Linked DNA regions of Azospirillum sp. TSH100. The protein of the gene in region 1 interacts with the protein of each later gene in a pairwise test. Links are inferred from orthologs where the notes say so. Each region holds a gene or a part of one and is shown on either strand. Other genes may lie near its edges. The genes, in order: E6C72_RS05795 and E6C72_RS12110.

Region 1 (3,801 bases):
GGGGCAGCGGCCGGGGCCGGTGCGGCTGCCGGAGCCGGAGCGGCGGCGGGCGCCGGAGCAGCCGCCGGGGCGGCGCCGGCGCTGGCACCCTCGTTGATGACGCCCAGCAGGGCGCCGACCTCGACGTTCGCCCCTTCCGGAGCGACGATCTCGGCCAGCACGCCGGCGGCCGACGCATTCACCTCAAGCGTGACCTTGTCGGTCTCCAGCTCGACCAGCGCCTCGTCCATGGCGACGGCCTCGCCGGCCTTCTTCAGCCAGCGGGCGACCGTCGCTTCGGAGACGGACTCACCCAGCGTGGGGACCTTGATTTCGGTAGCCATTTCTTATCCTCGTTCGTCTTCTTGTTCGCTTGGGTGAGGGTCAGCGGACCGTCAGGGCTTCGTCCAGGAGCTTGGCCTGCTCCTTGTTGTGGCGCTTCAGCAGGCCGGTCGCCGGCGAGGCGGTGGCCGGACGGCCGACGTAGGAGGGACGGCCGGCCTTGTGGCCGAGATCCTTCAGCACGGCTTCCAGACGGCGGTCGGCGAAGAACCAGCCACCCTGGTTTTCCGGCTCTTCCTGGCACCAGACCAGTTCGGCGTTCGGATACTTGGCGAACTCGGCCGCCAGGGCATCCGCCGGGAACGGGTAGAGCTGCTCCAGGCGGATCAGCACCACGTCCTTGATGCCGCGGCTCATGCGCTCCTGCAGCAGGTCGTAATAGACCTTGCCGGAGCTGACGACGATGCGACGGATCTTGTCGTTGGCGGCCAGATCGTTGGCGGTCTCGCCCAGCACGCGGTGGAAGCTGGTGCCCGGGCCCATCTCCGACAGGTCGGAGATGCAGAGCTTGTGGCGCAGCAGCGACTTCGGCGTGAACAGGACCAGCGGCTTGCGGAAGCTGCGGCGGATCTGGCGGCGGAAGACGTGGAACAGGTTGGCCGGCGTCGTCACATTGCAGATCTGCCAGTTGTCCTCGGCGCACATCTGCAGGAAGCGTTCCGGACGGGCCGACGAGTGTTCCGGACCCTGGCCCTCGTAGCCGTGCGGCAGCAGCATCACCAGGCCGGACATGCGCAGCCACTTGGACTCGCCCGACGAGATGAACTGGTCGATGATGGTCTGCGCGGTGTTGGCGAAATCGCCGAACTGCGCTTCCCACAGGACCAGATTGTGCGGCTCGGCCAGCGAATAGCCGTACTCGTAGCCGACGACCGCGGCCTCCGACAGCGGGCTGTCATGGACCTCGAAGGTCGCCTGATCCTTGCTGACGTGGCAGAGCGGGATGTACTTCTCTTCGGTGTTCTGGTCGTACATCACCGCGTGGCGATGCGAGAAGGTGCCGCGGCCGGAATCCTGGCCCGACAGGCGGACACCGGTGCCCTCGGCGACCAGCGTGCCGTAGGCCAGCGCCTCGGCGGTCGCCCAGTCGATGCCTTCGCCGGTCTCCAGCGTCTTCTTCTTGGCTTCCAGCTGGCGCGCGATCTTGGAGTTGATCGCGAAGTCCTTCGGGTACTCGCAGAGCTTGAAGCCGATCTGCTTCAGCGTGTCGATCTCCACGCCGGTCTCGCCGCGGTGGGCGGTGTTGGCGCCCTGCGCCTCCAGCCCGGCCCACTTGCCTTCCAGCCAGTCGGCCTTGTTCGGCTTGTAGGTGCTGGACGCCTCGAACTCACCCTCCAGCTTCTTCATGAAGTCCTGGGTGATCTGGTCGCCCTCGGCCTGGGTGATGACGTTCTCGCTCACCAGCTGCTTGGCATACAGCTCGCGCGTGGTCGCGTGGGCGCGGATCTTCTTGTACATCAGCGGCTGGGTGAAGCCCGGCTCGTCGCCCTCGTTGTGACCGTGGCGGCGGTAGCAGACCATGTCGATCACGACGTCCCGCTTGAACTTCTGGCGGAACTCGATGGCGATGCGGCTGACATGGACGACGGCTTCGGGATCGTCGCCGTTCACGTGGAAGATCGGCGCCTGCACCATCTTGGCCATGTCGGAGCAGTACACGCCCGACCGCGAATAGGTCGGGTTGGTGGTGAAGCCGATCTGGTTGTTGATGATGAAGTGCATGGTGCCGCCGGTGCGGTAGCCGCGCAGCTCCGACAGGCCCAGCGTCTCGGCCACGATGCCCTGGCCGGCGAAGGCGGCGTCGCCGTGGATCAGCACGCCCATCACCTGCTCGCGCTCCAGGTCGCGGCGCTGCTGCTGCTTGGCGCGCACCTTGCCCAGCACGACCGGGTTGACCCATTCCAGGTGGGACGGGTTGGCGGTCAGCGACAGGTGGACGATGTTGCCGTTGAAGTCGCGGTCCGACGAGGTGCCGAGGTGGTACTTCACGTCGCCGGAGCCCTGGACGTCCTCCGGGCTCGACGGGTTGCCCTGGAACTCCGAGAAGACGGCGGAGAAGGGCTTGCCCATGAAGTTGGTCAGCACGTTCAGACGGCCGCGGTGGGCCATGCCGACCACCACTTCCTTGAGGCCGAGCTGGCCGCCGCGCTTCAGGATCTGCTCCAGCGCGGGGATCATCGACTCGCCGCCCTCAAGGCCGAAGCGCTTGGTGCCGGTGTATTTCAGCTGCAGGAACTTCTCGAAGCCCTCGGCGGCGGTCAGACGCTCCAGGATGGCGCGCTTGCCGTTCACCGTGAAGTCGGTGTGGTTGCGGCCGCCCTCGATGCGCTCCTGGATCCAGGCCTTCTCTTCCGGATCCTGGATGTGCATGAACTCGACGCCGATCGTCCCGCAATAGGTCTTGTGCAGGATGTCGAGGATCTGGCGCAGCGTCGCCGTTTCCAGGCCGAGCGAGTAGTTCAGGAAGATCGGCCGGTCGAGGTCGTCCGGGCCGAAGCCGTAGGTCGCCGGATCCAGTTCCGGGTGCGGTTCGCGCTTCTCAAGACCCAGCGGGTCGAAATGCGCGTTCATGTGGCCGCGGACGCGGAAGACGCGGATCAGCATCAGGGCGCGGATGCTGTCCAGCGTGGCGGCGCGCAGCTGCTGGTGGCTGATGCCGCCATAGACCTGCTGGGTGTGGGCCAGCATGGCGCCGTTGCCGGGGCCGTTCAGCGCGGCGGCGGCACCGTTGGCCGCACCGTTGGGGGCGCTGACGATGAAGCTCTCGGCGACCGGGTCGCGCTTGGCCTTGGGGTCCTCCAGATCGGACACGGTCCAGGACGCGCCGCGCAGCTCGTCCAGGACGGCGCGCGAATCCTCGTCCAGATCCTGGAAGAAGCTGTTCCAGCTGGGATCGACGGCGGCCGGGTTGGACAGGTAGCTGGCGTAGAGTTCGGCGACGTAACCGGCGTTCGAGCCGAAGAGGAACGAGGTCTGTTCCAGATTTGCCGACATGGTTTCACCTCGGGCCGTGCGCCCGATTCCCTGTGGGAGATGATCGCGAGTGATGAAGGGGGCGGGGGATCGTTGGATACCCATGTGCAAGAACCGGCGAGGGGGGCCGGTGGGGTGCGGACTGGGATGCGAGGAGCACCGCCGACGCTTGCATATGGGTTCCCAGGATCATCCGTCCAAGAGGATGGGTCCGAAGGGGCGGCGGGCGGGGCACCGCAGCGTCCCGCCCGTCAACCTCTTCAAGAGGCGTCCTCTTTTCAAAGGCAGCCGGCCGCGGGCGTCACCGGTCGAGGTGACGCCCGCAGGCGATCAGCCCTTGAACACCTTCAGCATGGTGGAGCCCAGGCTGGCGGGGCTGTCGGCGACGGCGATGCCGACCGACTTCATGAAGTCGATCTTGAAGTCGGCGGTGTCGTTGCCGCCGGAGATCACCGCACCGGCATGGCCCATGCGGCGGCCCGGAGGCGCCGTGCGGCCGGCGATGAA
Region 2 (3,296 bases), 1.3 Mb from region 1 along the record:
GATCGGGTAGTTCCAGGCGCCGATCCCGGCCACCACCCCCAGCGGCTCGCGCCGGGTGTAGACGAAGGAGGTCGGGCGCAGCGGGATCTGGCGGCCTTCCAGCGCGGGCGCGAGGCCGGCGTAATATTCCAGCACGTCGGCGCCGGTGGCGATGTCGACCGCGCGCGTCTCGCTCAGCGGCTTGCCGGTGTCGAGCGTTTCGATTTCCGCCAGGGCGTCGTTGCGCTCGCGCAGCAGCGATACTGCCCGGCGCAGCACCCGCGACCGCTCCATCGCCGTCATCGCCGCCCACACCGCCTGTCCGGCGCGGGCGCTGTCGACGGCGCGGTCCACATCGGCGGATGTCGCCTGCGCGACCTCGGCCAGCGTTTCGCCGGTCGCCGGATTGACGGTGGCGAAGCGCTCCGCCCCCTCGCCTTCAGCGGGACGACCGTTGATGTAATGGGCCTGCCGTCCGAACCGCGTCATGTCCCCTCTCCCTAGATTCCGGGTTCCGAGTGGATTGGAGTTCAGCAATTTCGCTTCAGTGACCCAGCTTCATTTTTATTGATTGGTCGTTCAATTAAAAAAAGCGGCGTGGCGGTTCCATTCTCCGAAATGGTCGTGTTCAAACAAACCGGGCGGGCTATGGCCGGCCGCAATGGCGGCATTCCAGCGGCATTCTGGCGGTCCCGCGCGGGACAAAGCCGTGCCATTCGCGGGCCATCCACCCTGCCCCGCTTCAAATCGGCGCCCCCGCGTGCTACATCCTCCGCGCTATGCTGCACATCAATGACCTGACCTTCCGCTTCGGCGGCCGAGTGTTGTTCGACCATGCGACCGCCGTCGTGCCCAAGGGGCACCGCGTGGCGCTGGTCGGACGCAACGGCACCGGGAAATCGACCCTGCTAAAGCTGATCGCGGGCCAGCTGCAGACCGATGCCGGCGCCGTCACCCTGCCGGCCGGCATGCGGATGGGCATGGTGGCGCAGGAGGCCCCCAGCGGCCCGACCACGCTGATCGACGCCGTGCTGGCCGCCGACACCGAACGTACCGCCCTGCTGGCGGAGGCCGAGACGGCGACCGATCCGATGCGCATCGGCGAAATCCATGCCCGCCTCGCCGACATCGAGGCGCATTCCGCCCCGTCGCGCGCCGCACAGGTGCTGTCGGGCCTGGGTTTCGATGCCGAAGCGCAACAGCGGCCCTGCTCGGATTTCTCCGGCGGCTGGCGCATGCGCGTCGCGCTGGCCGGCGTGCTGTTCTCCCGCCCCGACCTGCTGCTGCTGGACGAGCCGACCAACCATCTCGACCTCGAGGCGACCATCTGGCTCGAGGGCTATCTGAAGAACTACCCGCACACCATCCTGCTGGTCAGCCACGACCGCGAGCTGCTGAACGCGGTGCCGACGACGACGATCCACATCGACCAGGGCAAGCTCGTCACCTACAGCGGCAATTACGACCAGTTCCTGGCGCAGCGTCGCGCCAACCAGGAACGGCTGGCCTCGATGGCGGCCAAGCAGGACGCGCGGCGCAAGCACATGATGGCCTATGTCGACCGCTTCCGCTTCAAGGCCAGCAAGGCCCGTCAGGCGCAGAGCCGCCTGAAGCTGCTGGAGAAGATGGAGTCGATCACGCTGATGGAGGACGATCCGGAGGTCGTCTTCAACTTCCCGCATCCGGACGAGCTGCCGCCGCCGCTGATCGCGCTGGAAGGGGTCAGCATCGGCTATGGCGACAAGGTGATCCTGCGGCGCGTCAACCTGCGCATCGACATGGAGGACCGCATCGGCCTGCTGGGCGCCAACGGCAACGGCAAGTCGACGCTGGTCAAGCTGCTGGCCAACCGCTTGCAGCCGATGGCCGGCGAGATGCGGCGGCCGTCCAAGCTGCGCATCGGCTATTTCGCCCAGCACCAATCCGAGGAACTGGACCTGTCGCTGACGCCGATCCAGCAGACCCAGCGCATCATGCCGCTGGCGCTGGAGGAGAAGGTGCGCGCCCATCTCGGCCGCTTCGGCTTCCCCCAGGTCAAGGCGGAGACCAAGATCGCCAGCCTGTCGGGCGGCGAGAAGGCCCGGCTGCTGCTGGCGCTGATGAGCCGGGAAGTCCCGCACATCCTGATGCTCGACGAACCGACCAACCATCTGGACATCGACAGCCGCGAAGCCCTGATCGAGGCGATCAACGACTTTCCCGGCGCGGTCATCATCATCAGCCACGATCCCCACCTGATCGAAATGACGGTGGACCGGCTGCTGCTGGTCGCCGACGGCACGGTGCAGGCCTATGACGGCGATCTGGACGACTACCGCCGCTATCTGCTCGACCGCGCCAAGGCGGAACGGGCGGCAGCAAAAAACGATGGCGCCAAGGGCGGTACCGAGCGTGACGCCGGGCCGAACAAGAAGGACCAGCGCCGGGCCGCCGCCGAGGCGCGCACCGCTCTCGCCCCGCTGAAGCGCAAGGCGACCGACGCCGAGGCGCTGGTGACCAAGCTGAGCGAGGAGAAGCGCAAGATCGAGGCGAAGATGGCCGACCCGGCGCTCTACACCGGCCCGTCGGACAAGCTGACCAAGCTGCAGATCGACCTGGGCACGGTGGAGAAGAAGCTGGCGACCGCCGAGGAAACCTGGCTGGAGGCACTCGAACTCTACGAGAGCGCCGCGGCGGAGGCCGGCGTTTGAACGCCCGCCGGCACATCGACAGCTCCGGCGCCAACGGTCAGGCGGAGATGGAGCGGGCGGAAATGGAGCATGACGGGACCATCGCCCTGCCCGTTCCCTGCGACGCGGCGGAGGAGGAACGCACGTCCGACGTGCTGGCCCGCTTCCGCGCCAACCTGCCGTCCGGCCGGGTCACGCTGGGCGACCTGATCCGGGCGCTGGGCGACCGGTCGCTGGGTACCATCCTGCTGGCCCTGTCGCTGCCGACCATCGCGCCGGTGCCGCTCGGCGTGTCCTGCCTGTTCGACCTGCCGATCGTGCTCTACACCGCCCAGCTCGCCTTCGGCCGGCGCGGGGCGGGACTGCCGGACTGGCTGCTGCGGCGCTCCATCGGCACCCGGCTGGCGGCCCGCACGCTGGACGCCGCCATGCCGCGGCTGGTGTGGATCGAGCGCATGCTGAAGCCGCGCCTGCACCGCCTCGCCCGCATCGACCAGGAACGCTGGTTCGGACTGCTGCTGTTCATCCTGACGCTGACCTGCATCGTGCCGCTGCCGCTGACCGGCTGGCTGCCGGGCTTCGCGCTGGTGCTGATCTCGCTGGGGCTGATCGAGCGCGACGGCGGCGCCATCGGCATCGGACTGGGGC

The links.
Region 2: the proteins of E6C72_RS05795 (region 1) and E6C72_RS12110 interact in binary tests that used the Escherichia coli proteins (3 or more experiments, as listed by UniProt). The link is inferred for Azospirillum sp. TSH100 from one-to-one orthologs.

Annotation. Positions count from the first base shown.
Region 1 is NZ_CP039634.1:1,217,413-1,221,213, forward strand. What follows is about bases 164-3,651. They hold E6C72_RS05795 (2-oxoglutarate dehydrogenase E1 component), read right to left. Parts: upstream 3,316-3,651; coding sequence 364-3,315; downstream 164-363. Other genes in these bases: odhB (2-oxoglutarate dehydrogenase complex dihydrolipoyllysine-residue succinyltransferase), read right to left, coding at 164-323; sucD (succinate--CoA ligase subunit alpha), read right to left, coding at 3,625-3,651. Outside these bases: more of odhB, read right to left, coding at 1-163; more of sucD, read right to left, coding at 3,652-3,801. UniProt on the Escherichia coli protein: E1 component of the 2-oxoglutarate dehydrogenase (OGDH) complex which catalyzes the decarboxylation of 2-oxoglutarate, the first step in the conversion of 2-oxoglutarate to succinyl-CoA and CO(2).
Region 2 is NZ_CP039634.1:2,558,769-2,562,064, forward strand. Bases 231-3,213 are described here. They hold E6C72_RS12110 (ABC-F family ATP-binding cassette domain-containing protein), read left to right. Parts: upstream 231-758; coding sequence 759-2,669; downstream 2,670-3,213. Other genes in these bases: betB (betaine-aldehyde dehydrogenase), read right to left, coding at 231-468; E6C72_RS12115 (exopolysaccharide biosynthesis protein), read left to right, coding at 2,666-3,213. Outside these bases: more of betB, read right to left, coding at 1-230; more of E6C72_RS12115, read left to right, coding at 3,214-3,296. UniProt on the Escherichia coli protein: Genetic data indicate it may be involved in ribosome assembly or function.